DNA from 4 places in the Shewanella sp. SM87 genome. Region 1 is predicted to be linked to each of the others. Evidence: predicted binding sites of a transcription regulator. Region 1 holds the regulator's gene; each other region holds the start of a gene.
The links. Region 1 encodes sigma-54, which starts transcription at its own class of promoters, with help from an activator protein. Its sites were predicted from a motif close to GTTGGCACGNNNNTNGNNT; they were not measured.
Positions count from the first base shown of each region.

Region 2: flhA (flagellar biosynthesis protein FlhA) is a predicted target of sigma-54. The motif match lies at 5,659-5,677, and genes of this name have one in related genera.
Region 3: L5M11_RS03495 (DUF3192 domain-containing protein) is a predicted target of sigma-54. The motif match lies at 1,750-1,768, and genes of this name have one in related genera.
Region 4: norV (anaerobic nitric oxide reductase flavorubredoxin) is a predicted target of sigma-54. The motif match lies at 6,372-6,390, and genes of this name have one in related genera.

Region 1 covers NZ_JAKKSC010000006.1:120,963-128,642, reverse strand. The annotation lists gene mgtE (magnesium transporter) at 1-609, opposite strand, end outside; gene L5M11_RS06910 (HPr family phosphocarrier protein) at 866-1,141, opposite strand; gene rapZ (RNase adapter RapZ) at 1,128-1,982, opposite strand; gene ptsN (PTS IIA-like nitrogen regulatory protein PtsN) at 1,979-2,422, opposite strand; gene hpf (ribosome hibernation promoting factor) at 2,425-2,712, opposite strand; gene L5M11_RS06890 (RNA polymerase factor sigma-54) at 2,741-4,219, opposite strand; gene lptB (LPS export ABC transporter ATP-binding protein) at 4,327-5,058, opposite strand; gene lptA (lipopolysaccharide transport periplasmic protein LptA) at 5,055-5,609, opposite strand; gene lptC (LPS export ABC transporter periplasmic protein LptC) at 5,596-6,156, opposite strand; gene kdsC (3-deoxy-manno-octulosonate-8-phosphatase KdsC) at 6,153-6,704, opposite strand; gene L5M11_RS06865 (KpsF/GutQ family sugar-phosphate isomerase) at 6,704-7,680, opposite strand, start outside.
Region 2 covers NZ_JAKKSC010000001.1:170,917-178,596, forward strand. The annotation lists gene L5M11_RS00780 (protein phosphatase CheZ) at 1-93, opposite strand, end outside; gene cheY (chemotaxis response regulator CheY) at 107-490, opposite strand; gene L5M11_RS00790 (RNA polymerase sigma factor FliA) at 538-1,251, opposite strand; gene L5M11_RS00795 (MinD/ParA family protein) at 1,244-2,125, opposite strand; gene flhF (flagellar biosynthesis protein FlhF) at 2,130-3,512, opposite strand; gene flhA (flagellar biosynthesis protein FlhA) at 3,524-5,623, opposite strand; gene flhB (flagellar biosynthesis protein FlhB) at 5,806-6,936, opposite strand; gene fliR (flagellar biosynthetic protein FliR) at 6,955-7,680, opposite strand, start outside.
Region 3 covers NZ_JAKKSC010000003.1:124,022-131,701, forward strand. The annotation lists gene syd (SecY-interacting protein) at 1-409, shown strand, start outside; gene L5M11_RS03485 (Zn-ribbon-containing protein) at 505-1,278, opposite strand; gene L5M11_RS03490 (hypothetical protein) at 1,278-1,661, opposite strand; gene L5M11_RS03495 (DUF3192 domain-containing protein) at 1,826-2,233, shown strand; gene L5M11_RS03500 (DUF2789 domain-containing protein) at 2,245-2,478, opposite strand; gene L5M11_RS03505 (GNAT family N-acetyltransferase) at 2,629-3,267, shown strand; gene L5M11_RS03510 (DUF962 domain-containing protein) at 3,260-3,565, shown strand; gene L5M11_RS03515 (DUF3301 domain-containing protein) at 5,308-5,694, opposite strand; gene L5M11_RS03520 (DUF3549 family protein) at 5,691-6,704, opposite strand; gene L5M11_RS03525 (YqcC family protein) at 6,867-7,187, shown strand; gene truC (tRNA pseudouridine(65) synthase TruC) at 7,174-7,680, shown strand, end outside.
Region 4 covers NZ_JAKKSC010000010.1:26,255-33,934, reverse strand. The annotation lists gene L5M11_RS10000 (aromatic amino acid transport family protein) at 202-1,377, opposite strand; gene gbpA (N-acetylglucosamine-binding protein GbpA) at 1,940-3,385, opposite strand; cyclic di-GMP riboswitch class I at 3,509-3,608, opposite strand; gene L5M11_RS09990 (TMEM165/GDT1 family protein) at 4,019-4,573, shown strand; gene norR (nitric oxide reductase transcriptional regulator NorR) at 4,624-6,231, opposite strand; gene norV (anaerobic nitric oxide reductase flavorubredoxin) at 6,458-7,680, shown strand, end outside.

The DNA of each region.
Region 1 (7,680 bases):
TGTGGTGCTTGGCGCGCAAGTCAGCAGATCTGCCAGCCTAACACCGCCAAGGACTTTGTCCTGTTTGTCGACCACATATAAGGTATCTGTGGTATCGGGTAGGTTGCCCCTTTGCCGAAGATAGCGCAGCACCACATCGATATTCACATCGGGTCTTAAGGTGACTGTATCTGTGTTCATCAAGCTGCCGGCGGTCTCATCTGGATAAGATAGGGCTTGTTCTACCCTCAGGCGATTTTGTTCCGTCATCGACTGCAGCACTTGTTTGTAAACTGCGTCGGGTAGACTTCGCAGAATATAGGCGAGATCGTCGGTGTCCATGCTTGCTGTCGCTTTCGCGACTCGCTCAGGGCTCATGCTGCGGATAAGTGGGTCTTTGAGTTCTTCACTCAACTCATCGAGTATGTCGCCTATTTGTTCCTGATCGATGAGCTGCCACAATACTTGTCTGGCACTTGGCGGTGATGATTCTAAGATCAGCGCGATATCTGAGGCGGCCATTTTTTGCAGCATATTACGCACGTGTACGAACATGCCGCTGCTAAGCGCTTGGTTTAACTGGTCAAGACTATGTCCGGTGTGATCGTTTTCTGCATTATCTACGGGCATTTGTCCTCCATTGTGCGGCAAATTGGTTTGAGATCTTAGTGTTGGGCTAGGATTTAGCGGTGACTAAGCGTCAGTCGATGACATAGATTAAGACGGCTAAGGTAAGGTTAAGGCCAGCGCCAGCGCAATGACCGCTAGTGTAATCGCCAGTGGCTTGTATCGTCGAGCGACAAATGTTTTGCCATGTGTGAATGGCAAGTTTTTTAAACTAGACATGAAGTGAAACTAACGATGAAGTGCTTAGTGTGAAGTGAAACTAACAGGCTTCGTCAAACTTAGCGTCGATTAAGGCACAAATGGCATCGAGAGCCGGCTCTGCATCTGGGCCTTCGGCGATCAGCTTAATGGTTTTACCCATACCAGTTTCAAGCATCAGTAAGCCAAGTACACTGGCGGCCGATGCTTGTTTATCGCCTTGGATTAAGGTGATGGTCGCATCAAACTCGGAAGCCAGTACCACCAACTTAGTGGCGGCACGGGCATGTAAACCGAGCTTATTACAGATAGTTATCTGACGTTCAAGCTTTGGCATTATTGAGCTCTCGATGACGGGCATAAACTTTATGTTTACCGTTACTAAAGCGTTTTGCCAATTGCTCTGCGACGTAAACCGATCTGTGCTGTCCACCTGTGCAGCCAATGGCCACAGTTAAATAACTGCGATTGTTACGCTCGAGGTGCGGCAGCCAAGTCTCCAGTAAATTTTCGATTTGCCAGATGAACTTATTGACCAGTGGTTGGCGATTTAAGAACTCAGCTACGGGTTCATCTAAACCAGTCAATGGTCGCAGTGCCAACTCCCAGTGGGGATTGGGCAGGAAGCGCACATCGAACATAAAGTCGGCTTCGGTGGGCATTCCGTGCTTAAAGCCAAAGGACTCGAAGTTGATCACGAGTTCTTTATCGACACTACCAAGGAGAATTTGTCTGACTTGGTCGCTTAAATCATAGATATTCAAATTCGACGTATCTATGTAGTGATCGACCAGTTTTGACATAGGCTCGAGCAGTTTTCCCTCCAGCTTTATCGCTTCTTGCAAAGAGACTCGGCTCTTCGACAAAGGATGCAAACGGCGGGTTTCGCTGTAACGCTTGAGCAGAATTTTATCGCTGGAGTTAAGGAAGAAGCTCGTTAACTCAGTATCTGGAGGTAGGCTAGCGAGTTGTTTCACTAAGACCTTATCCTGCTCAGGCATGTTACGCACGTCGACACTGATGGCGACGAGATCGTTACTGCCTTTGAGTTGCTCAAGCAAACTGCCAATCAATGGCAAGGGAAGGTTATCGACACAATAATAGCCGAGATCTTCGAGTACCCTAAGGGCGACAGATTTGCCTGAGCCTGAGCGGCCCGACACTATGACCAGTTTCATCCAGTGATTACCTGATAGAGTTCCGTTTCATCATGCGTCTTGCGTAATTGCTTTAATATTTGCTTGTCGCTCAGCTTTTCGGCCATGCAAGACAAGGTACTTAAGTGCTGCTGACATTGGTCTGCAGGCACCAGTAGTGCAAATAAAATATCAACAGGTTGCTTATCGATAGCATCAAATGCTATCGGCTCTTCACACTTAATTAGTATGGCAATGGGCTGATCTATATCGGCTAGTCGACCATGTGGAATGGCGATGCCGTTACCTATACCTGTGCTCCCCATCTTTTCGCGCGCCACTAGGCTTTCGAATATCTCTTGAGATGAGAGGGTCGGGTACTGGGCAGCGACTAAGTCGCTGATGAGTTCCAGTACCTTTTTCTTGCTGCCCGGAGTGGCGCAGGTAGTGCACTCCGGCCGCAGTATGGTACAAAGTTCCATTATTAGTGTTTTGTTAACTTCTCTTTGTGTTTAATAACCTGACGGTCAAGCTTGTCAATCAGGGCGTCTATAGCGGCATACATGTCAGCATGCTCTGAAGTAGCAAAAACTTCACCACCTATGAGGTTTATTCTCGCTTCAGCAATTTGTTGCATTTTCTCAACATTGAGCACAACGTGCACATTATTGATCTGTTCGAAATGGCGTTCAAGTTTTGAAAACTTTTCTTCTACATATGCACGTAACGATTCGGTAATTTCGACATGGTGTCCACTTAGGTTTATTTGCATAGAAACGTCCTCCGATATCCACTGTAGGTTATAAACTTTTACGCTGATTAGAAGGTGGAATAAGCATAGCCTCTCGGTACTTCGCAATGGTTCTGCGGGCTACGTTGATCCCTTGTTCTGCCAGAAGTTGTGCCATCTTGCTATCGCTTAATGGTTTTTTCTGGTTTTCCGCTGCCACCAGTTTCTTTATAAAGGCTCTGATTGCTGTGGATGAGCACTCACCACCATCGTCAGTACCGACGTGGCTAGAGAAGAAGTATTTTAGTTCAAAAAGTCCCTTAGGGGTATGCATGTATTTTTGAGTTGTGACCCGTGAGATGGTGGACTCATGCATTTCTACCGCTTCGGCAATATCGTTAAGCACCATAGGCTTCATGGCTTCTTCACCGTACTCAAAGAAACCTTGCTGATATTGCACTATGCAATTAGCAACTTTAAGCAAAGTGTCGTTACGGCTTTCTAGACTCTTAATAAACCATTTAGCCTCTTGCAGATGGCCGCGAATAAATTGGCTATCGGCTTGGTTTTTTGTGCTGCGTGCCATAGAAGCATAATGTTGATTTACATTGATTTTGGGCATGCAGTCAGGATTAAGCTCAACGACCCAGCGGCCATTTTTCTTCGACACAGACACATCTGGGATAACGTATTCGTCATTATTGGGCGTGATCAACAAACCTGGGCGAGGATTGAGGGTTTGGATGAGTGCTATACCATCCCTTAATTCATCTTCTTTTAATTTAGTCTTACGCATCAATAACCTAAAATCACGGGCGGCGATCAGATCTAAATGATCTTTGATCAGCATGCGGGCGTTTTCTAGGTTGGGAGTATCAGCGGCGAAATGCGACAGTTGGATCAGCAGGCATTCACTTAAATCGCGTGCAGCAACGCCTATGGGATCAAAATGCTGAATGCGCTTGAGTACGGCTTCGACTTCGTCAAGCTCAACTTCAGGATTACCCATGGCTTCGAGAATTTCTTCAGTGCTTTGGGTGAGATAGCCCTGATCGTCGATGGCATCAATAATGGCGGTGGCAATGGCTAAATCGGTTTCAGAAAACGGCGTGAGGTTTTTTTGCCATTCTAAGTGTTCGTACAAACCTTCACTGGTCTCGCCTTGGAAGGGCATATCGTCTTCACGACTGCCGCCGGGGCCTGAGTTTGGGGAGGCGGTAAACACTTCATCCCATGTGGTGTCCATGGGGAGCTCATCGGGCATGGATTCTTTGGTTAGCGACTCTGCCGTGTCTATGGTGGAGCTGTCTTTTTCTGGTGGCAGAGTGCTAGATTCACTGAAATCCGTATCGGATAGCGTTTGGTTTACAGGGGTTTTAGTGGCGTCGAATTGATCCTCTTCCAGCTCGAGAAGGGGATTAGAATCTAATGCTTGCTGGATCTCTTGCTGCAGTTCTAATGACGACAGTTGCAACAGACGTATAGCCTGTTGTAGTTGTGGCGTCATGGTTAACTGTTGACCCAGTTTGAGCTGGAGTGACGCTTTCATGTTACCGCTGATCCCTACGTTATTATTGTTGGATGAGGTCGCTTATTATCATTTTGAGTGAAGCCCAATGGCGGTGTAAATTGCCTCCATTGGCTTCGCTCGATTAACTATAGCCTGAATTGTTCACCTAAGTACACAGCCCTAACTTGCTGATTGTCTAAGATCTCTGCTGGAGTTCCTTCGGCAATCAGGTTTCCGTGACTCACAATATAAGCATGTTCACATACATCTAATGTCTCGCGGACATTATGGTCTGTGATCAGTACGCCAAGGCCGCGACTTTTGAGTTGTTCGATAATCTTCTTGATGTCGATAACCGAAATAGGATCGACGCCGGCAAACGGTTCATCGAGCAAAATGAACTTAGGATTAGCGGCTAAAGCCCGCGCAATTTCGACGCGACGACGTTCGCCACCCGACAATGACATGCCTTGGCTGTCACGGATGTGGGTGATATGAAACTCTTCGAGCAGATGTTCTAGTTCTTCTTCTCGTTCTTCGTTTTTAAGTTCTTTACGAGTTTGCAGTACGGCCATGATGTTGTCATGAACAGTTAGCTTACGAAAGATACTGGCTTCTTGCGGTAAGTAACCTATGCCTTTGCGGGCACGTAGATGCATAGGATCTGCGGTTAAATCATCATCGTCGATAAAGATATGTCCCTTATCGCTCTTCACTAGCCCGACAACCATGTAAAAGGTCGTGGTTTTACCTGCACCGTTTGGACCGAGTAGGCCAACGACTTGACCGGTTTTTACCGTCAGACTGACGTCTTTAACCACTTGGCGACTCTTGTAACTTTTCGCCAGATTTTGTGCTCTTAAGGTGATTTGGGTCATTTAGAGTCCTGCTTTTTTACAGGTTTATCCGCCGGAGCGTCTGATTTAGCATCATCTTGATAGTTTTCAGGCTGAATAATAGTGATCACGCGATCGTCACCACTGCCAGTACTTTCGGCCATCAATTTCTGTTGAATCATGTTATAGCGGATTAAATTGCCTGTAACTTGGCTACCTGCTTGATCTAATGACGCCATACCTTTCAGTGTTAAGGTGCGGCTTGCCATATCGTAACGAATTTCTTTCGCGCTGGCCGATGCAGGACGGCCATCGTCTAATATTTGGCTATACGTAGCAGGGTTGCCTGTGGCGACCAAAGTTTTGCTATTTTCACCTTCAGCGGAAAATGCACGCAGTTCATTTGCTTGGATTTTTATTGAGCCTTGGGTAACTTCCACCGGACCAAAGAAGATGATCTGGTTGTTTTTGATATCCGCAGTTTGGCTCACAGCTTTAATTGTGACTTCTTGCTTTAAGTCGCCGACTTTCGCAAAAGCACTCATGCTCATAATTAGCATTAGGCTGGCAAGTAATACGTTATTTTGCTTCATATGTTCCTACTACCTGACTGGTCAATTGCACTTCTTGCGCGTTGAGGTCGGCATAAAGGCCTTGGCCTTGAATATTAAAATCTTTCCCTGTGACGTAAATGGTACGGTCAGAGGTCATTATCATAGTGTTGAGATCGAGTTCCAGATAACTGGTGGACAAGGTCTGAATCGGTTCTTCTGGGCTAATGGCATCGATAATAACATTATTTTCTAATACAACCTTGCCAGTTTCCTTGTTTAGCTTGCCCTGATCTGCCCTGAGTTGCCATTGTGCTTTACCTTGGTCTGGATAAACAAGATAAACAGGTTGAGTAAAGAAAGTTTGATTCGTTGAATCATAATGTTCCATGTGTTTCGCCGTCACACGGCTATTCACTAGTCCTTGCTCATTGAACTCAACACTGCGCAGATCTTCAACGATGAAATCTGGGGTATTTTGATCTTTTACTCTGTTATCGGAATCACCGCTGTGTTTGTTCTGGACCTGCCAGTAAAGCGCTAGTGCGGTTCCAAAAAAAGCGATAATCGCGAGTGTCACACGACTCATATACTCATTCCATGGGCCGAAGTGAATTTATTTTGACTTAGGAGTAACAGATCTGTGAGTTCACGCAGTGCACCGTGGCCACCATTGAGCGTAGTCACAAAATGGGCGTGTTGGCGTACATAGGGGTGGCCGTCAGCAACACTGACCGCTAAACCGACGACATTCATCACGGGGAGATCGACAATATCATCACCGATATAAGCCACTTCTTCTGGGGTGACACCATAAAGTGCGAGCAATGCTTCATAGGGCTCGAACTTATTGTCTACGCCTTGGTAAATATGGGTAACACCAAGGGCTGTCATACGGTTTTCAACGATTTTGGATTGACGTCCTGTGATCACGGCGAGGTTGAAACCGCTGGTGAGGAGTGAGCGCACGCCATAACCATCGCGGGTATGGAAGGCTTTGAGCTCTTCGCCGCTATTACTCAAGTAAATACGGCCGTCGGAAAACACCCCATCGACGTCACAGATTAACAGTTTAATCTTTTGTGCGCGTTGCCACACATCATCACTGATTGGGCCGTAAAATCCTTGCTGTGGCATTAAATGACTCCTGCTTTAACCATGTCTAGCATGTTAAGAGCGCCGATAGGATGGCGGTCTTTATCAATAACAATTAATCCGTTGATGTTTTTTGAGTCCATCACTTGCAGCGCTTGGGCGGCCAATACATTATCCGTGATCGTGACGCAGTTACGGGTCATCACATCGGCAATGGGCGTCGTGCGTAAATTCACTTCGGCATCAATAACGCGGCGTAAATCACCGTCGGTGAAGATACCAACCAGCTTGCGCTGATCATCAATAATCGCCGTCATGCCTAAGCCTTTCTTGGAGATTTCGTACAGAGCTTCTGTGATGCAAATATCGTGGTTGACGAGCGGTAAGTCATCACCGCTATGCATGACATCGCAGACTTTTAACAGTAACTTACGTCCTAATGCACCGCCGGGATGGGACATAGCAAAATCATCACGGGTAAAGCCTTTTGCTTGCAGCAGCGCAATGGCGATGGCATCGCCCATCACTAAGGTTGCTGTGGTACTTGAGGTGGGGGCAAGTCCAAGTGGGCAAGCCTCTTCTGGGACTTCAATACATAAATGCACTTTAGATAATCGCGCCATGTTCGATTCGGGTTTACCTGTTACCGCGATAACGGGCACGCCCATACGTTGGATGACCGGCATTAAGGTGAGGATTTCGCTCGACTCACCGGAATTTGAAATCGCTAAAATCACATCGTTATCGGCCAATACACCCAGATCGCCGTGGCTGGCTTCACCCGGATGCACAAAAAATGCGGGCGTTCCTGTGCTGGCGAGGGTGGCAGAAATCTTATTGCCGATATGGCCCGATTTGCCCATTCCCATGACAATCACTTTGCCTGTGCAGTTGAGGATCAACTCGCAAGCTTCTGCAAATTCAGCCGAATCAACATATTGATAAAGATTGTCTAGGGCTGACTTTTCAATGTCGATAACTTTACAACCCCATTGGCGCAGTTGTGATTTGTCTACCA
Region 2 (7,680 bases), on a different contig from region 1:
ATCATCTGCCTGACTTTGCTCACCTGCACTTAATAATTCAACTAAATGCTGAGCTTGCTCGAGCGTGATGAGCCCTGATGTTTGTGACTTCATAGCTCATCCTTGCTCAAGCGAGTCGTTCGAATATTTTATCTAACTTCTCTTTCAGCGTTGCAGCGGTAAAAGGCTTAACCACATAACCATTCACTCCCGCTTGAGCGGCAGCAATAATCTGTTCACGTTTTGCTTCAGCAGTCACCATTAATACGGGTAAATGCTTTAGCGAATCATCAGCGCGAATTGCTTTTAACAGATCGATTCCTTGCATACCAGGCATATTCCAATCTGTAACAACAAAATCAAAATCCCCCTTTTGCAACATCGGCAGGGCTGTTGAGCCATCGTCTGCTTCTTGGGTGTTATTAAACCCCAAGTCTCGCAACAAGTTCTTGATGATACGCCTCATTGTCGAAAAATCGTCAACAATGAGAATCTTCATATTCTTGTCCAAGGTTTCCTCCGGTGAGCTGACATTCTATGCTCGATTAATAATTATACTTATGTCCAGTGCTTGAGTTTAGCTTTCAATCGCAACATTGCCTGACTTAATATCTGGCTAACCCGCGATTCACTGACTTCAAGAATGGCGCCAATCTCTTTTAAATTCAATGCTTCATCGTAGTACAGGGATAACACTAATGCATCTCTTTCAGGCAATAATTTAATTGCATCAACCAGAGCAGAATGAAATTGGTTCTCAGCTAATGCTTCAAATGAATCATCATCGGACCGATCACTCACTGTAAGTATATCCTGAGATACGCCTAAATCTTCTATCCCTATGATTTTTCCGACAGAAACATCGTTAAGAATATGATGGTACTCATCGAGCGTCATATCAAGTTTTTCTGCAATTTCTGTGTCGCGTGCATCACGGCCCAGTTCTTGCTCTAACTCATCAATAGCGTGTGCAACCTTACGATTGTTACGATGAACGGAACGAGGGACCCAGTCGCCACGACGAATTTCATCTAACATGGCTCCACGTATGCGTATGCCGGCGAAGGTTTCAAATTTCGCCCCCTTGCCACCATCAAACTTGGATGATGCTTCTAGTAACCCCATCATCCCAGCTTGGAGTAAATCATCTAACTGCACAGATGCAGGTAGTCTGGCGAGTAAATGATGCGCAATTCTTTTAACCAACGGAGCATACTGTTCAACGATCGACGATTTATTGTCTAAACAAGTATACGCAGCGGCTTTATTCACTCGTTTTTTCCTCTTGAAAATCTGGTCGTTGTACTAAACGCTCAACGAAAAACTCCAAATGCCCACCAGGTTGCTGCGGCACAGGCCAGCTCAAAATTTTATTTGCCAATCCTTGATACGCAATCGCCGCTGGTGATTTAGGATAAGCTTCAATCACCAATTTTTGTTTACGAACTGATTTACGTAAGTTTTCGTCAAATGGAATCGTGGCGACTAATTCAAGTGCAACATCTAAAAATCTGTCGGTCACTTTACTGAGTTTAGCAAATAATTCCATACCTTCGCGTAAACTACGCACCATATTGGCAACTATTTTAAAACGGAACACGCCATGCTCACGGCTGAGAATTTTAATCAGGGCGTAGGCATCGGTAATCGAAGTGGGTTCATCACAAACAACGACTAGCACATCCTGCGAAGCACGTGAGAAACTGAGCACCATATCTGAGATCCCAGCCGCTGTATCTACGACTAGAATATCAAACTGAGTCCGCATCTCACTAAATGCACGGATTAATCCAGCATGTTGCGCCGGGCTTAATTCCACCATCCCCTGTGTTCCTGAGGTGGCTGGTACTATGCCTATCCCCTTTGGACCACGAACGATAATATCGTCAAGCTCTGCATCACCAGAGAGAACATGAGAGAGGTTACGCTCGGCACGAATACCCAGCATGACGTCGACGTTTGCTAAGCCAAGGTCAGCGTCAAGTACCAAGACACGCTTGCCTTTTTCGGCTAATGCCACAGCAGTATTAATAGAAACGCTGGTTTTACCCACGCCTCCTTTGCCACCAGTGACCGCGATTACTTTCACTTTTTCGTTATAGGGTTGATTCATCATACGTAAACCACTTGCTTGATCCAGGGTCATAAATCTACTCAAATGCACAGGCCATATTATCTGACCACGCTGTGTCTTGTAATGATTGTTGTTCTGTACTATCTAACGCTGCGAGTGCCTGCTGGGCTAAATCTAGGGTATCCGCAACTTTCATATCTTCAGGAACTCTTTGTCCATCAGTAATATAACTTAATGGTAATCCGTTTTGGATCAACACACTTAATGCCCCTGCTAACGACACAGATTCATCGAGTTTTGTGAGAACGACACCAGATAGGGGAATGCGTTTAAAATGATTGACTGCATCTTGCAGCACACGGCGCTGCCCTGTCGCAGACAGTACCAGATAACTGCGGATAGGTATCCTGCTATTTGCAGTTAAATTATCAAGTTGCTGGTAAAGGCGCATATCTCGCTGTCCCATGCCAGCCGTATCTATCAATACTAGCTTGCGATTCCTAAACTGATAGAGAATTTGCTCTAATTCATTTAGATCATGAGCTTGCTTTACTGGGCAGCCCATTATTTTGCCATAAGTTGCTAATTGCTCATAGGCTCCGATGCGATAATGATCTGTGGTAATTAAAGCAACATGTTCAGCACCATGATGTGCCGCAAAACGGGCAGCAAGTTTAGCTAATGACGTTGTTTTACCAACGCCAGTAGGACCAACTAATGCAACCACCCCGCCCTGCTTAACAATGTCATCGCCCTGATTATCAAGCATATTAGCGAGACTTTGTGGTAATGCTCTGACTAATTCAGCCGGCGTATAATGCTGGCTCAGCGCGGCTAATTTATTCGCAACCGCAGGGGAGAATTCAGCCTCAAGCAATTTGGCTTCGAGCATAGCACCGACGGGATCGATGCGTTTTTTATGTTCCGTCATCAAGGAGGATACTTGATGTGTCAGTAAATTACGCAATGATGCTAATTCATCACGCATAGCCTCAATATCAGCACTTTGTTTCTGTGATGTTTGTGGCTTTTTATCAAACGAGGAAGGCGCTTCACGACGTTCTGGTTTCACAGCAGTAGGGGCTTGTAAGCCCTTAGCCCATGCAGGTAACTCGGCATCAACTTGCTGATGTGACATTTGTTGATTCAAACGGCTTTGCTGCTTCTCAAGTAAGGCTTGTAATGAATCTGCTGGTGCGGCTGGCTTAGCGCGAGTTTCTACACGAACTGGCTGCTTAGCACCTAGGGACACGAGATCGTCGCTAACGTCCATAAAGGTCGGTGCTGGCGCAGTGGCTGCAGTTTTCGCTTTAGGTTCGTCATAGTCAACGGCAGCGACAATTTCGATGCCACCGTTCACTTTTTTATTTGACATAATGACGGCATCTGAGCCGAGTGTTTCTTTCACTTGGGCCAGTGCGGCGCGCATGTCTTTGGCAAAAAATCGTTTAATCTTCACTTATGCGTCCTCTACTGGCCGACTGCAGATACGATACGTATTTGCTTCTCATCAGGTATTTCTTGATATGAAATGACTCTGAGATTAGGAATAGTATGTTTAACAAAGCGTGACAGCGTCGCGCGTAACATACCTGACGTCAACAATATGGCGGGTTGTCCGACCATTTCTTGCTTCTGAGCCGCATCGGCAAGGGACTGCTGCATGCGTTCTGCAAGACCGGGTTCAATATTAGGACCATCACCACCGGTTGCTTGCATTGACTGATGCAACATCTGTTCCAACTCTGGCGCCAAAGTAATGACGGGGATTTCGAGCTCTGGGCCTGAGATTTCCTGAACTATCATACGTTTCAAAGCGATACGTACAGCGGCAGTCAAGACTTCAGTATCATTGCTCTTAGTGCCATATTCTAACAAAGTTTGCACTATAGTACGCAAGTCTCTAACTGAAACCCCTTCATTTAATAGGTTCTGCATCACTTTTACGACATGTCCTAGTGGCATGATATCTGGAATAAAGCCATCAACCAGCTTAGGTGAGTGCTTCGCAAGCATATCCATCAGTTGTTGCACTTCTTCGTAGCCTAACAACTTAGCGGCATTATTTGTGAGTAATTGACTAATATGAGTTGCAACAACAGTGGCGGCATCGACGACGGTATAACCTAATGTTTGTGCGTGCTCACGTAACTCAGGAGCGATCCATACCGCTTCTAGGCCAAAAGCGGGATCGCGCGTTTCGATACCATCGAGTTTGCCATAGACTTGACCAGGGTTGATCGCCAATTCGCAATCATGACGAATATCTGCCTCTCCGACGACGACGCCCATTAATGAAATGCGATAAGCATTAGGCGATAAATCTAAGTTATCGCGAATATGCACCGCGGGCACTAAGAAGCCTAGTTCTTGGGATAACTTTTTACGTACGCCTTTGATACGGCTCAGTAACTCGCCACCTTGGCCCTTGTCTACCAGAGGGATCAAACGATATCCAACCTCAAGACCAATAGTATCAACATGATGTACATCGTCCCAACCTAGCTCTTTAGGCTCTTTATCTTGTCTTTCTATTGGGCCCGATTTCACTTGTTCTAGCGCTTTAAGACGTTTGTTTTCATTTCGTTTATAAACAAAATAAGCTGCACCAGCAGTCATAAAGGCAAAGCTTAAAAACGCCATGTGTGGCATACCAGGAACAATACCCATGACAAACAGGACTCCGGCGGCGATACCCAATGACTTATGACTGTCAAACATCTGACTCATCATCATTTGGCCCATATCACCCGACTCATTTTGACGAGTCACCATCAAGGCCGCGGCGATTGACAATAATAGACCAGGGATCTGCGCCACTAAACCATCACCGATAGTCAGTAAGGTATAAATTTCAACCGCTTCAGAGAAACTTAAGCCATGCTGCACAATCCCTATGATGAAACCACCTACGATATTGATCACTAAGATCATGATACCGGCAATTGCATCCCCTTTAACGAATTTGGACGCACCGTCCATCGCACCATAGAAATCGGCTTCACGGGTCACTTCAGCACGGCGTAATCTCGCTTGGTCTTGGTTTAAGGTTCCGGCATTTAAATCGGCATCGATTGCCATTTGCTTACCAGGCATAGCATCCAAGGTAAAACGGGCGCTAACTTCTGCGATACGACCTGCACCTTTAGTCACTACCGCAAAGTTGATGATAATCAAAATGATAAAGACCACTAAACCAACGGCATAGTTACCACCGATAACCACAGAACCGAAGGCTTCAATCACCTTACCCGCGGCATCACCGCCATTATGACCCTCAAGTAAAACCACACGAGTAGAGGCAACGTTGAGCGCAAGACGTAATAACGTCGCCACCAGTAACACAGTTGGGAAGGCAGCAAAATCTAAGGGTCTATCGGTATAAATAGCCACCAGCAATACGATGAGAGCTAACGCAATGTTGAATGAAAAGAGTATGTCTAATAGAAATGGAGGGATAGGTAAAACAATCATGGCCAATGCAGCAAGCACAACCACCGGCGTGCCAATGCCTTTAAAAGTGCTGAGCCTAATTTGTTTTACTTGACCAAGAGTCGCTTTAACATCCATTCGCTATAACCTAAACTTTGACGTGTAATAGCATAAAGCAAAAAACGCGCCAACAAGATTAAAGCCATTAATGAAGGAAAGATATGTACTGTGACTGATTGATATACATAAAATTAGCTATAAAAAACAAATGAACTCGACATCATCAGCTTTACCAATGACTACCATCTGAGACTAGTGGTTCAATATTTCAATTCATCTGGTATAGGTTGATTAAGTGGGACAGGAATAGGTTTACGGCCGCGTCCTTTTTGATATTGGCGCAGCTGGAATACATAAGCCAAAATCTGTGCGACAGCAGTAAACAAACCTTCAGGGATCTGCTGGTCTAACTTAGTCGTATGGTAAATCGCCCTTGCAAGTGGTGGGGCCGAGACAATCGCAATATTGTGCGCGCGGGCAATCTCACGTATTTTAAAGGCCACATCATCAACACCTTTCGCTATCACAAAGGGAGCCGCAGAGCGCTGCACATCGTATTTAATCGCAACGGCAAAATGCTCAGGGTTAACGACAATCACATCGGCATTTGGCACTTCAGCCATCATACGCCTTTGTGCTAGTTCACGTTGCATCTGCCGTATATGCCCTTTCACCTCAGGTTTGCCCTCAGTGTCTTTATATTCATCTTTTACTTCTTGTTTGGTCATCTTAAGTTGCTTGTTGTGATTCCAAATTTGGAACGGCACATCGATGACGACAATAAACAAAATCGAGGAACATAACAGGATAAACATCCAAACCAACAAATCTAATGCATGGTAAACATTACCTGGAAGATGGTCGCTAGACAGCAACATGATGTCATTGAAATAGAAGCTTAATAAAAAATAAGCAGAAAACGCTACTACCGAAAATTTTGCAATGCCTTTGGTGAGTTCAACCAGAGCCTGTACGCCAAACATGCGTTTAAAACCAGCAAGGGGACTCATTTTACTGGCTTTTGGCATCATAGCTTGGGTCGAAAAATTGATCCCTCCAAGAGAGACATTACCGATAAACGCAACAACCACAATCAGTAGCATAATTTTAGCCATGGGCCAGGCTATTTCACTCGCAACAACGCCCCACACTTTGAACATTTCATTAGTATCAAAAATTTGCGCCCTATCCATGGTAAATACAATTTCAAACACCCGAGTTAGGCTAATGGCCAAGCTTGGGCCTAGCATATAAAACCCACATGCTGCCGAAATTAATACCGCTGCAGTTCCAAGTTCTTTCGAACGTGCAATCTGTCCTTTTGTTCGCGCCTGTTCTAGACGCCTCCCCGTGGGTTCCTCTGTACGTTCGCCACTTGATTCTTCAGCCATGGGCTTCTCCTAATCCCATCATATCAAGCCATCAGCGTTACATTGGAGCGCTAACATATCGCAAAGCAGCACTTGAGCCGTCGACCATACTTCATCGAAGTGTGCCATTACCGGTGTTAGGGTTAACCACAGAATAAACAGTCCACCAATCATAGTGATCGGAAAACCAATAGAGAAAATATTCAATTGCGGCGCGGCGCGGGTCATGACCCCGAAGGACAAGTTGACTAATAACAAGGCGATAATCGCAGATATCGACATAGTGAGTGCCGCACCAAACATATACGACCCCCAATCAGCCAGCGATCGATAACTTGTCAGTGTTAAGCCTTGATTAGAAATTGGCAAAGTTTCAAAGCTTGCCACTAGCATACGGATCATCAAAAGATGGCCGTCCACAGCTAAGAAAATCAATGTCGCCAATAAAAGGAAAAAGTTACCGATAACGGGTGTTTGTTGGCCAGAACCAGGGTCAACCATAGAGGCAAAGCCTAAACTGGTCTGCATACCAATGATCTGTCCGGTGAGCACAAAGACTTGCATCACCATTTGGGTCACAAATCCCATGGCAACACCGATAATAATTTGCTGCGCCGTGATGAACACTGCGCTTAACGAAAATAAATCCACATTTTGAGTTGGAGGAAGAACGGGTGCTATCGCAAAGGTAATTGCCATCGCCAATAATAAGCGAACTCGTGTTGGTGTCGTTGCCGCCCCAAATACTACCATGACCATCAACAT
Region 3 (7,680 bases), on a different contig from region 1:
TTACGGTCATTATTTCTCCGCCCCAGTATTATTTGACTCTAAGTGGGGCACAGGGGAGTTACTGCAAGTCTGGAATGATGACGATTTTAACTGCCTGCAACAAAACTTGATTGGTCATCTGATGATGAAGAAAAAACTGAAGCAGTCACCGACTTGGTTTATCGGTCTGTTAGATGAGGGAGATAAAATGCTCACCATCAATAACAGTGATGGTAGCGTATGGATTGAAATCCCTGGTGAAGTGCAATCTGAGCAATTGTCCTCGAGTTTGACTGCGTTTATTGAAGCATTATCGCCACGGATAGCACCACCCGTTAAACATGAAGAACTACCTATGCCCGCATTAGAACATCCTGGTATTTTCGCCAGTTTTAAACGTATGTGGCAAAACCTTTTCGGTAAACGTTAACTTCTGTGAGCGACATTTTTATTATTAACCTAGGTATTAACTCAACCTAAGCGTGGCTTATTTTAGGTTGAGTTTTGCAAGGGGATAAACAGATGTTATTGATGATCCCAAGACAGATTCGACACTATGCGGCAAGGCTCGCAGCGAAAATGGAACATATCCAATAAAGGTTCATCGAGTTTCCAATCATGACTGCCACAACATGGGCAAGGTCGTGTTTTTTCTGAGGCCAAATCTTGGCCGCCAACGCGATATAAGTAGTAATAGGTCGGGATCTGAGTGAGATATTCGATACGACCGCGCAAATCCCAACCTCTGCGAAATAAATCACTGTCAGGACTCGATAATTCCTCTAGCGCGGCAAATTCTGCCTTAGTGGCCGCCGCCATTTGCAGCTCGTCGCAGGCTTGCCATTCGCTCTGCCAACGGATAATACGTTTATGATCGCCATTAAAGGTTGCGGGTATACGGTACAGGGGAATGGGCAATAAATTGTCGCCGCTGCGTAGGGGCGAGCACATATGCACAAAACTGGTGTATAGCAGTTGCCAGCTGGGTGTTTCGGTATTACTTACTTCAGAATTGATATCCTGACCAATAAACTTTTCCCGCGGCGCGAGTAGTTTAGCGTCGGTTAATTCTACTAAGGCTTTTTTGACCCAAGGGCTGTGATATTTGTGCGCTAAACTGCTTTTCTCTGGCATCAATAAACGCACTCTAAACTCACCGTCATTAAAGGCGACCGCAAATTCTCGTCCTAAGATTTGGCCATTAGCTCGATAGGCTTCAAGGAGCTGATTAATGGCCTTCTCGGCGGCAGATATCGTGGTGTCGGCGAAGCATTCGAAGCGCAGTTCAGTGACAAACATTAAGCTGTTTTTCCTTGGATTTCTAATAAGTTGATGCGTTGTTTAAGTTCAAGCAGTTCGTTTTTTAATTGCATTATTTCTGTTTTTTGCTGCTCAGCATGACGTTCAAAATACGCCTGTTGCATCTGCATGCGCTCGGCGAGCACAGCAAGGGTTAAGGTATCGTTAGTTGCGGGAACGTCAGTTGTAGGGCTGATAGTTTGCAACTCAGCTAAACGCTCGCGATCTGCCTTAGGCATAGATTTAAATTGCTGTAAGCCTTGGATCAATATAGGTAAAGGTAGGCTACTACCTAAACGGGTTTTAATTAAGGCAAGGCTCGGTACTTTACCGCAGGCTTCGAGCGAACGTGCGGCCGCTAATACTTGGTCAAGGGGACTCATAATTAGCAAAATTCCTTAATTTGTTGAATTGTTTAAACCAATTTTAAAATAATAATTAATTTTTTCATTTAAAAACAGTGTGTTGTCTTGTGGCATTTATTTTGCTTATTGTCCAGCCGAAATACCATTTTTTAAGCTTCAATAATAATTACACAGGATGTCATATGATGAACCATAAATTGAATAACAAACTTATCGCCATCACTTTTTTAGGGCTCGCAAGCTTAGGTCTTAGCGGCTGCGTGGTCAATGTCGGTGATGGAGAATCGGGCTGGGATAGCAGCGAATCTTGGGAGAAAGTGCAGGATAAAAATCGCACTAACTTAACCAAACTGAGCTTAGGTATGCCTAAAGACCAAGTGATGATCTTAATGGGCACCGCTGATTTTAGTGAAGCCTATATTCAACAAAGTGCTCAACAAGGTGAAGCCAATAAAGAAGTCTTAGTGTTGTTTTATCGTACCCAGCGTAATAATGGCGATGGAAAAACCACTAAGGATGAATGCACGCCTATCGTGCTGAGCAACAATGCCTTAGTGGGTTGGGGCGAAACGGCTTACGGTAAAATCTGAACCAACGAGTCTTATCGTTTACGTAGCTGAGTGTCTAATTGCTCAATGGGCTCAGTCCAGAGGGCATCGGCTTCTAAACCTTCAATGATAAAGCTCTTTTGGGCAGGGGTCCAAAAGGGCGCTTGGCTTAAATGGATGTGATGGTCGATATCATGGGTTGCAATAAACTGCGCTATGGCCTCGTCGCTACTGTCTAAACCGAGTTGCTCAAACAAGTGGCTTAAGTCTACCGGAGTTGTATCCATCATTATTTCCTTTTCAGTATAGTGCCTTCGTTTAGAGTAAGCGCCTGATTGAAAAATGCAATCTATGATTAAAATTTGCACTTTTTAGTTTCCTTGGTAGATTAACAGTTACGCATAAAAAAGTGTGAGCTAAGTCAAGGAATGCTAACGATGGACAATGAAATTCTGGAGGACTGCCGCGCAGTCTATTTGACCGCGGAAGACTTACGCATTGCCGCTTCTATTCTCTATAACGCTTACCATGATGATCCTTTTTTTGTCGATTCACTCTTTACCTCAGACAAAGCCGCTTATGAGCAAAAATTGCGCGCCGCAATCAGGGAAGAACTCAATACGTTATGGCAACAAAAACAAGCCCTCATAGGTTTATTCGACCATGAAAGACTCTTTGGGTTAGCCTGTGTAGTTACTCAAGAAGTGCCTTTAGGGGAAGGGCGTTATTGGCATTGGCGCTTAAAGATGTTGTTAGGTACAGGTTGGCAATCGACTCAAGCACTAATGAACAAAGAGTCCAGTATTATTGAACTTTTACCCAGTAAGCACTGCGGTATTTTGCAGTTTATTGCTCTTGCACCAAATGAACAGCACAAAGGACTTGGACATAAGTTAGTGCAAGCTGTGGTGAGTTGGTGTGATGAGCAGCCTGATTTGGATGGCATTGGTGTGTTTATCGCTCAGGAGAACCACTTGCAACTGTTTACTCAGCATGACTTTGTATCCATAGGCGAGCTGAGTATCGGCAGTATCCATGGCCAGCTTTTATTCTATTCGGTTCAACAAGATGACTAACTCTTATAAACGTTTCGCCGATTTTTATCCTTTCTATTTATCCCAACACCAGCACCCGACTTGTCGGCAATTACACTTTGTTGGCAGTTGTTTAGTTCTGCTGCTGATTGGCATTGCCTTGGTTTCACAAGCCTGGTGGCTATGCTGGTTTATTCCTATTGTTGGTTATGGTTTTGCATGGGTGGGACACTTCGTATTTGAGAAGAATCGACCCGCGACATTTCAGTATCCTTTTTACAGTTTGATGGCAGATTGGGTGATGTTTGCTCAGATGATCCGCCGCTTTTTTAAACATTAAAAAAATTGCCCGAGTGAGATGCCCATGCCAGTGTGAGAGATCGCTTACAAACGTTGTAGGACATAATGTTTTCTTTTTGATTGTTTTTTGTCCTGCAATGTTTAATTTTAAATAGAATCATTGGGTTGTATTTGTTTTTCTTTGGTTGGTCCGTAATTAATCTTGTAGTCCGTTCTTTGAGCCGAACAAAAACGTTAGGGTTAACGTAGAATTCACTCATGGCCAAAGCAAATGGATAGCAAGGAAAGCAAAACAGGCCAAAGGGACGCAAGAAGCAACGAATTAAGATTTCAAGGTTGAAATCGCTGACGGTAGGAAAACTGTCATTCGCCTCGGATAGGCTAAGGAAAAGCAGGATTGCTGGAAAAGCAGGATTGCTTTTCAAGGATGATTAGGGACAGTGAGTTGTATCGTCAGGATGATGAATTTCAGGAAGAATACAGGACACGCTTAAGGATTAAGCATGAACTCGAAACAGGATGTGTCGAGATAAGGATAAAGTATAAGGGTGAACAGCTTGTACTAATCTATGGAAAATAAATTTTGCAGGATGCAATAGGAATAAGTCATAGGAAGTGACAGGCTCTGTAAAAAGGATTTACAGGTCAAGGGACTGAGTGTTATCTCACGTAAGTTTGATACACAGGGACGAAAAGGGATTACAGGGACGACGCAGGACGCAAGCAGACGCATGGATGGTGCAGGGAGCACAAATCGAGCAGGACGGCTTACAAAGGATAAATGGGGCGCACTTTAGTTGCGCCCTTTTCTTTGGTTCATTTTCAGCATTAATCTGGCTTTGCCAAGCTATAACGCTATTCACACAGACTTTATCTTAACGCTGCTTAAAGACATCTTGCCGTAAAACATGTTTACCAGTCTTACTTCTCTTATTGCCAATGATTTACTCTCTGTGTTCTGGTCATTCGCCGAATGCTTGTCGAATTTTGAGCGATAGCGGTTTATGCATAAGTCCTTCAGGGGAGAACATCTAGCACTTGCTTACTTTTGATTTGAATTGCCATCCTCCGTGTAAGAGGTCTCTCACAAGTATGTAAGTAATTTGTAATTCTAAAGGGTGGTTATGTCTCTGGGTTAGTTATTATTTTAATTTATATCAGTAGGTTAACCTGTTTGTTATCAGTTGGGCTCACCATTTTTGTTAACATTTTAAATAATCCACAATGAGTACTTTCGTTGGTTGGCGTAGAATTCATCTTGTAGAAGGAATTGCGGGCAACAGGATGTTGGCGATCAGGATGATCGAACAGTGACTAAGGAATGTGACTTAAGGAAAGATAGGGATATAGGCCTTTCAGGATGAAAGAGAGCCAATACCAAGGAAGGGAGACTATCAAGGATTGATAGACTCATTGCATAGGATGGCAATGGCACAGGGAGTGCAATTGAAATTGAATGGATGCAATACCCGTTTCATGGATGATGATGGAACCGCTCAGGAAAGAGCAAGCTTGGGACTGGATGACCAAGAGATAGGGAAGTACATGAGTACAAGGACCTCAAGGATTGAGCAGGGATGAAGCAGGACGCAGATTGACGCATGGATGGTGCAGGGAGCACAAAAATAGCGGGATAGCTTAACAGAGAATAGGAGGGCGTGGCTTTAGGGCCGCGCCCTTTCTTTTATAACTTTTACAGTGAGTTATTTTGCAGCACCAGAGAATAACTGATTATTCTCAATTCTGGCGAACAGCTTATTTGGGCATCATAGTCGATAATACTTAATGACACTTGCCTGAGCTACAGCCGCTTTGCGTACCACAACCGCCAAATTTCCCCTGCGCTGTCGGCGCCTCTTGCCATTCGGGCTCCGGGAAGATAGGCCATTCGATTTTTTGAATTTTCTTGCCTTGCATCCAAATATGGCCACTGTACTGGTTAATGCCGTCGGTGCTGAATTCAAATAAATATTTCGCCTTCCAGCAGATCCCCGTCGTGCCGCCAATGCTAGGGCGGGCAGTTTCCATGGCAATGGCTAACAGTTGAACTTTTTGTCGCCAACATTCTTTTTCGGCAAAAATACGGCTCAACTCTGCCATTTGGCGTAGTTGCCAAAAGAATGCGGCAATCACGACGAGGCCAATAATTAACAGTAAATCTGACATCATTTGCTAGCTGCCTTAAACAAACCACCTATGGCTTGTGATAGTTGAACACTTCGATTGGGATTTCTTAATTCGCCTAGTAGTTGATTGCGCAAACTAGGAATTGCCACAATATCAGCAAAGACCTGATTAAAAAAGGCTTGGGGCTGCAGTGCCAGAGCTTCTAAGTAAAGACTGCGACTTGAATCTTGTTTTAATACCGACCAGTTACGTCCGGCAATGCTGATGAGGGCATTGGTATCTAAAGAGGATTGGCCGTGTAGATGCGCAAACGCTTTTTGGCTGTGTTTGGCGCTAGAAGCCAAAGCGCGAAGGAAATAGGCTTGGTGCTCTGGCGCTGCGTCTTGAAGTTTCGCGAGAATCTTATCGGCGAGTGTGTCGCTAAGCAGTAAGTGTTCAAGACATTGACATAGGGCGATTTGCACTTCGATGGCGGCTGTATCAAAACTCGATACCAAGTGCTGCTCATGATCAAATTCTTTTGTGCGTACACACACATCGGCTATGCCTTGCATTCCAATATGTTGCCACTGTGATGGGGCTACTTGGCCTGACAGATATTGCACGGCAAACTCGTATTGTGATGAAGCGCGTTGGCCAAGTTGTTTACGAACAAGTGCGTTAAATACGGCCAGTTTTTCCTGGCTTGGCTTGAAGTTAAACGGATTATTTGCGAGTCGTTCTTGCTGCTCATCACTGAGCGGCTGAGTGGGATCTTGCCCTAGTGCCGCTAATATCATTTCGATAAATTGTGAGCGAGGCGCGGGCGACAGTAATCCTTGCTCATCTAACGCCAGTTTTAGAAACCAAATAAAGTGTTGCTGACTCGCATCCCAAAAGACGATAGCAAACTGCGCATGTCCTTGAATAGGGTAAGGATAAGGGGTAGCGAGAGATTCTATTTGGTGAAACGCGAGCATATCAATATGTTGCACCCTACGGCCAAGATCATACACTTGGAACTGGGTTTTGGCTGTGGTTAAAAACTGGCTTAAAGTTGTAATTTCAGTCATTTGGCTGCCATATCAATCAAAGAGGCTCAATAAATTGGCGCCATTATAGGGGGAAGTGCGTCTGGATGGTATGATTGCGGCACTTTAATCGACCTATTCGGCCTGTGGATTGTGGTAAGTTCCTCAATCATAATGGCTAACATGAGAATGGATCTGAAAGCTATGTTATACAGTCAAACCCAAGCTAAATTGGCTCAGATTACCCACGCGCTGCAAGCGGCCGAGTTGTGGTCTGAGCAAGCGCCTTCTGCCGCTGCAATGGCAAGCACAGCACCTTTTGCCTGTGATCTTATGCCCCTTGAGCAGTGGCTGCAGTTTATTTTGCTGCCTAGAATGCAGACTTTAATCGAAACGGGGGCGCCATTGCCGACGCAAATTGCGATTGCCCCTATGGCTGAACATGTTTGGCTGGATATGCCCCCGCGCCAAACTTTAATTAGCCTATTGAATGAATTGGATATGTTGTTAAATGAATCAAGATGATATCTGGCTTGAAACGCCTGAAAATGCAGTGAATGTATCCCAAGAGGATGATTCAGAAGAGCAGGCGCCTGAGATTGAAATTCTTTATGAAGATGAGCATTTAGTGGCAATTCATAAACCCGCAGGCTTATTGGTCCACCGCAGTTATTTAGCGCGTCGGGAGCGATTTTTTGCCATGCAGCTGACCCGTGACTTAGTGGGCTGTCATGTGTTTCCTGTACATCGTCTCGACAGGCCGACATCCGGCGTGCTCTTGTTTGCCAAGAGTAGTGAAGTGGCCAATGCTCTGTGTGAGCAATTTGCCTCCCATACGATTGAAAAACAATATTTGGCTTTAGTGCGCGGCAATATGCATGAGAGCGGTATTTTAGACTATGCGCTTAAGGTTGAGTTGGATGAATTAGGCGATAAGAATGCCGATCCCAACAAAGCCGCGCAGGAAGCTGTGACGGCTTATGAGCCATTACTCAATACTGAAATTCCGTATCCTTCG
Region 4 (7,680 bases), on a different contig from region 1:
TTGTTTTAATTTTAAATAACTGTGCTAAAACCCAGCATCACTCGCTTTAAAACCTAAAAAGCAAAAAGTCAGGCCGGGGCCTGACTTTATCACATGCGACACTCTCTATAACAGACTTTGAAAAACTCGCTTACAAAGCAAATACATTTAATCAAAGTTACTCAGCCGCGTTGGCTAAAAAGCCACACCTATCGCAATGAATTAGATCCCAACAAATAGTTGGGCACCCACAATCACGGCACCTAACAAACCTGTAATGACTAACGCAACAGATCCGCCAGACACTTGATAACCCCCAAGCTGCGACTGACGTTGACGCAGTGCCATAACAATTGGCAAAAAGATGATCATCACGACCAATGGTACGGCCGCAAATCCCAGTACCGCCACAAAGCCTTCAGGCAAATACAAGGCACACAAAACAGGCGGAATAAAGGTCAGTAACCAAGTTTGAATACGGCCGGCAAACGTTTCTTTGGCGCGAGTTAATTCAGCGATAAAGTCATATAAACTTAAGGTCACACCGAGGAATGAGGTCACTAAGGCTAAATCAGCGAATAATGAAATACATTTGCTGATCCAAGGTGTATGAGCAATATCCTGTAATGCCGTGACGAGTGAAGGTAGTGAACCTTCAAAACTATTCACCTCATATCCGCCTACTGTGCCTAAAGTCACCAATAACCACAGAACATAACAAGCAAGTGGGATAGTCGAGCCGATTAACAACACCTTACGCAGTGATACCGCATCGCCATCGAGATAACGCACTAAAGTGGCGATACAGACGTGGAAACCAAACGAAGTAAACACTACGGGAATTGCCGCCATCCAATTGCTGGTCATAGACTCGGCAATCGCGCCAGTTGCCATGCTAGCAATACTGACTTCGGGCAATAAAAATAATACCACCACCACGAGCAATAGAATCATTAACGAAAATAGGAAACGTGACACTTTATCGACCCAAGCAACACCTAGCGCCGCAAAGCCACCGAGCACGAGTGTAAATAACAACACTGCGACTTGATTATCGAGCACGATATCGAACATGTTCTTCGCTTTAAGCACTAATAACGAAGAGCCGCCGGTGAGATAAGCCGCGGTCAAAGCAAATAATAAACTCAGGAAAGAAGCACCTTGAATTATTTGACCTTTTTTACCCAGTAACTTACCCGTAATAGCATGCACGTTATCCCCCACGCCAGTGCGTAAGTTAATTTCGAGCATAAGTAATGAGGTATAGGCGGACACGCCCCAAATAACGACGAGTAACACTAAAGCAGGGATAATACCTAAAGCCGCTGTGGCTAAAGGTAACGCTAACATACCTGCGCCAATGGCCGTCCCGGCAACGATGGCGATCGAGCCTAACATTTTTGAATTCACACAATAGTCCTGTTCAATAATTAATTATTATTTTATTTGAGTAAGATTTGAACCGATAAAGCCTTGCGTCTTAAATCGAAATAAGCGACACATCACTTAAAGCATCCAATCAGATCTCGACCTAGCAGATCAATTGGCCCCAATAGCTTTTGAATGTTTCAACCCAGTAGCCATTGAGGCTAACTAAATCGATTATTGAAAAATGGCATGACTTTCAATTGTGATAGCCCAAATGAATGTACCGATATAAGCATCGATTAAATAGATAGTTTGGGACATTAACAGAGCCAAACCCAGTGGGCAAGCCAGTTGTGAACAAAGAAGGGTAGCAAACGGTACGGTAACAACTTAATAGCGCTGTGATAAACGAAAATAAACAAGCCAACAAAATCGCTACCTTTGTTGAGAATACCTGTAATCTTGTATTAGGCTCGAATCAAAATAAAGCCGGTCTTTTTCCATCCGATGCAGACAAAAAGGGCTTAAACACAGCGAATATGTTTAAGCCCAATCACATCATGTTGAGAATTGATTAACTCAAAATGTTAATTTACAGCTCAGTCCACGCCATAGCCCAAGAAGCGCCAACACCTGGCTCAAATCCTGTGGCAGAAGCCGACCACTGCACGCAATAGCCGCTATAAGGGAATGGCTTACATTGATACACTTTGCCATTTTTAGGCTGTAACACTGTAGTACCTGCAACGTAACCTTTCACGCCTGCTGGGAATACAAAATCAGCTTCTGGTGCAGGAGCTTGATCCTTTAAGAAGAGATCAAAGTTCTGCTGAATAACATCACCTTGTTTAGGCTCAGCTTTTACCTGCAAATGATAATGCCCAGCTTTAGGCTCAACGACGTCTAACACTAAGCTCGCACTGGTATTGTTAACAGTTTGGCTCACAAAACCTGCCGCGGTGCCATCATGGCTAAACAAATACGCTGACACTAGCATCTCGGCGTTACTGGTCACATCAAAGCTGACCTTCGCCGCACCGTCGATAATTTGATAATCGTCGGCAAGTGAAGTGACCTCTAAGCTGTTGCCCGGAGCAGGAGCTAAATCAAATCCTACTTCGACACGCTCAATACCTGAGTTTTTCGCTGTAAAAATGTCGTTTTTGCCATACACAGGCTCAATCACACCCGATGCATTTTTTTGTCCCGCTTTTAACTGGGCCTGCTGGGCATTAATCGCGCTTGCTAATAGGAAAGGCCAATTTTGTTTATCACCTTGAGTCGCATCACTAATGGTAATGACTGTTTGCTTAGCCGTTTGCTCACCATTGGCGTCAAACACCCGGGTCATCACTTTATCGCCTGCTTTTAGATCGAGTGACGGATTGATATCCCCCACATCTTGCCATTCACTCGGCACAATAGGACCCGAGCCCAAGTTCACATCGATAGCATTGTAGAAACTATTCGTCGTATCTCCCACTTCCCACACGGCCAAGATCACTTGATAACCACTGCGACCTTCTGGCACGTAACAGTCATGGGTCACTAACTTAGGCGGCTGTTCCATGCCACCATCAACTACGCAAAAGGGGGCTAAGTCAAAGCTCGCTCGGCTCAAAGCTTGGTTTGGGTTCCAATCTTGGCGAGTTAAATAGTAACGCCAATTACGGGTGACATGATTTGCTGTGAACTGCCAACTGAATTTATTCCAGCCCGCTTTAATATCCGTCTTTGCCCAACGGCTCGGGCTTTGTTCATCCAAAGGTGAAAAAGCACCATTGCCAGCACTCGCCAGTTTGCCATCAGCAGGACCTGATTCAGGAAAACCCGATGGCCCCTCAACACTTTGTGGCTCCCATTGCACCGCACCACAATTGGCATTTTTACCTGTTTTACAGGCATATGAACGCGATTCAGGTGCCACAACATAACCGTGCGCCTGCGCAGAGATACTCACAAACGCATTCGTCGCCATTACTGCCGCGGCCAATAAACTCAATTTAGAAATAGGGGAAAAAACAGTAGGATTTGCCACTTTAATGCACTCCATTGATTGCCTATCATCCTAAACATAATGATAGGCTTAGATATAAAAGTGGTATTTGGGCAAACAACAGCATTAAACAGCAGTCGTTTATCTTTCACAGAAATCGAATTCTGCGGCAACTCCGCTATCTTAGTTCACTAAAAAATCCATTTACAACCTTAGACCGGAAGCTTTGCGTCCTAACTTTTCAATTAGTTTGCCAAATACAGTCGTTATCATTGAGTCACTACGAGTTAACAGTATGTAACCAAGTAGAAATGACTTGGCTAAATTAGCAACAAAAGACAACGTTGTCAAAAAATAATTCATTTATATTCATTAAGTTACAGAATGTGAATCGGTATTTTTCTGACACCCGTCAAACATTTATCAGCACCTACTGTTATAAACTCGTGCTTGAAACTAAATCTTACCTAGGTATAATGCCCACCTCGCTTCGGGGGAGTAGCTAACTGGATTTCGAGCCATCGTCATCTAGGGTGAACATCAACATACTTGGCAACATGCCATGGTGTTCACAGCAAATCATAGATTTGCCCAGCAAGACCTGAGCACAATGACCGCACCTAGGGGTGGACGGTTTATTGTGCTTATGTCATAACCACCCCTAAAGGATCACACTTGGAAGCCCTACTTGCCTCAACCTTTACGGTTGCTATCGCCGAAATTGGTGATAAAACTCAATTACTTGCACTAATCCTCGCCGCAAGATTTAAAAATAAAACCGCCATTATTTTAGGTATTTTGCTGTCGACATTATTTAACCATTTTGCCGCAGCTTGGATTGGCCAATGGGCCATTAACTGGGTAAGCCCAGATCTTGCACGTTATTTAGTGGCCGCGTCCTTCTTTGCAATCGCTCTTTGGGTGTTAATCCCCGATAAAGTCGATGCAGAAGAGAGCCGTTTCTATAAAATGGGCCCCTTTCTCGCCACCTTTATCCTGTTTTTTATCGCCGAAATGGGGGATAAAACACAAATCGCAACTGTGGTATTAGCCGCAAAATACGATTCATTAACTATGGTGGTTGCAGGCACAACCTTAGGCATGCTGCTTGCTAACGTACCCGTAGTGATCGCAGGCCACTTCAGCGCCGAAAAATTACCTATGTTGTGGATACACCGTGGCTGCGCCGTATTGTTCGCACTCTTAGGCGTAGCAACACTGTTCTTCTAAGAATCGAGGCTGTGGTTTTGCTGCAGAATAAAATTTCTTCACGCAATATTTTATTCTTTTAAACCTAACCGTTTTGCAAGTCGGTGCAAATTACCTGTATCGATTTGCAATATTCTTGCACACGCAGCCCAATTTTGTTGATTCGCGGCTAAAACTTGGCGAATAAGTTGACGCTGATATCTCTCAGTCGCAGCCTTAAGCCCCAGCATAACACTGGAATTATCTTGCGATTGTCCCTCACGACAGGCCGACTCAGACCTAAATGCTAATTCACTGGCTGGCGTTGCGGCATCTGATGGCCTATCTTCGTCGACTGTTCTGTGTGCTTGATTCATCAAAGAATCGAGCTGAAAATGTTTATTACTTAAGCTGATGTAAGTCGTTTTTAGCTCGGCTTTCGCCAACACCGCAGCCCTGTGTATCGCATGCTCTAGCTCACGCACATTACCCGGCCATGTGTATTGCTCTAATAACTGCTGCGCTGCGGGTGTGATATTGATATGGGTGAGTCCTAACTTCGCTTTACAACGTTCAAGAAAAAAACCTGTCAGCATGACAATATCTTGCCCACGCTCTCTTAATGGTGCTACGTGGATAGGAAACACGCTCAACCTATGGTAAAGATCGAAACGAAAGCGCCCTTCCGTTGCCTCTTGGTGCAAAATTCGATTAGTGGCGGCAATAATCCGAGTATTCACTTTTAGGCTCTTATCACTGCCCACTCGCTGTAATTCACCGTATTGTAAAACCCTCAATAACTTAGCTTGCAGCCCCAAGGGAAGCTCCCCGATTTCATCTAAAAACAAGGTCCCCTTGTCAGCGAGTTCAAACTTGCCTTGCCTATGACTGATTGCCCCCGTAAATGCCCCTTTTACATGTCCAAATAACTCGCTTTCGGCGACGGACTCCGGCAATGCAGCGCAGTTCAAATAGATAAGTGATTTATCGGCTCTGGTCGATTGATTATGTATCGCCGCGGCCACTAACTCCTTACCCACGCCAGTTTCGCCGGTAATTAATACCGATAAATCCGTGCCTGCCACGGCACTTATCTGCTGCTTTAGCGATTGGATCTGTGTGGATTGCCCTATGATCTCCTGCTGACTAGCAGGACGATTGAGCACCTCAGTGCCATTGGAAACTTCAACAACTTGGGATTCTAGCTGTTGCATCAATAACGCAGTATTAAGACTGGCTGCGGCCAGTGCACTGATCACACGCAACTCGCTATCACTAAAACCATCAAACTGATGAGGGTTGAAACCATCAATGGTGAGCGCCCCAATTAAGCGATCGTTCGCGATTAGTGGTAAACCAATGCAAGCATGTACATGTAAGTTCGCACTATGATGTGGAATTAAACCATCATACGGATCGGGAAGTTCACTGTCGGCCGGGAAACGAACCACATCGCCAGCACGGGCGATAGCCTCTAATCTCGGATGTTCACTAATTTGAAAGCGCCGCCCTAACACTTCGGCAAAGAGCCCATCTATCGCCAAGGGGACAAATTGCTGCTCCCGAAATGCCAATAATGCCGCAGCATCACAATTGACACGCCGCCTGACCACTGCCAACAAACGCTCAAATCTGTCTTGCGTCGACACGCCGACAGTTAAATCTAAGGCTAACTGAGTTAAATCAGCATGGGCACTCATAGCACATCCACAGTCAAATAAAGTCATATTGACAACAGTGTAATGTCAATTTGACAAATATCAAATTGTCATTATGACACCAGCAAGTAATTTCAAATGTTGAAATACGTTAATACCAATAAAAATCAACACCTTATAATGTTGGCATAGTGAGTGCAATAAGAGATTTAACTAAATAAGCAAGATTTACGTAGCGCATTCATTATTAATTATCACAGGTGTATTTATGACTATTCATGTAAAAAACAATATCCACTGGGTGGGCCAACGCGATTGGGAAGTGCAAGATTTTCATGGTACTGAGTACAAGATAACTAAAGGCACAAGCTACAATAGCTACCTTATCCGTGAAGAAAAAACCGTGTTAATTGATACAGTTGATCATCGGTTTAGCCAGCAATTCTTACAAAATCTTGAAGCTGAAATTAATCTAACCGACATAGACTATATTGTGATGAACCATGCAGAGGAAGACCACTCAGGCGCCCTGACTGCATTAATGGCCAAAATTCCTAACACTCCAATTTACTGCAGTGAAAATGCGGTCGACTCCATTGTAGGACATCACCACCACCCAGAATGGAATTTCATTACCGTAAAAACAGGGGATAGTTTAGCGATAGGCAATGGTAAGCAACTGATATTTATCGAAGCACCTATGTTGCATTGGCCAGATAGCATGATGACATACCTCACCGAAGATGCGGTTTTATTCAGTAACGATGCCTTTGGCCAACACTATTGCGACGAACATTTATTCAATGATGAGGTTGATCAAAATGAATTAATGGAACAATGCCTACGGTACTACTCAAACATTTTAACGCCCTTTAGCAGCCTAGTGACGGCTAAAATTCACGAAGTATTAAGCTTTAATTTACCTGTAGATATGATCGCAACTTCACATGGCATTGTGTGGCGTGATAATCCAGCCCAAATTATTCACCAATATTTAGCTTGGGCCGACGCTTATCAAGAAGACCGCATCACGATTTTCTACGACTCTATGTCCAATAATACTCGCATGATGGCCGACGGTATTGCTCAAGGTATCCATGATGTTGACCCCAATGTAGCGGTAAAAGTGTATAACGTCGCACGTCATGATAAAAACGAAATCCTTGCACAGGCATTTAGGTCAAAAGGTATTTTAGTCGGCTCATCCACCATGAATAATGTGATGATGCCTAAAATTGCCGCCATGCTTGAAGAAATTACGGGCCTGCGTTTTCGCAATAAAAAGGCGGCAGCTTTTGGTAGTTATGGCTGGAATGGCGGCGCAGTCGATAGAATTCACACTCGTTTGATGGATGCTGGTTTTGAAACCTCAGTGGGATTAAAAGTCAAATGGCGTCCCGATCGAGATGCGATGCAAGAATGCCGTCAGCACGGCCAGCGAATCGCGCGAGAATGGGCATTGCGTCCCCTCGATAGTGCTAATAGTCGCTC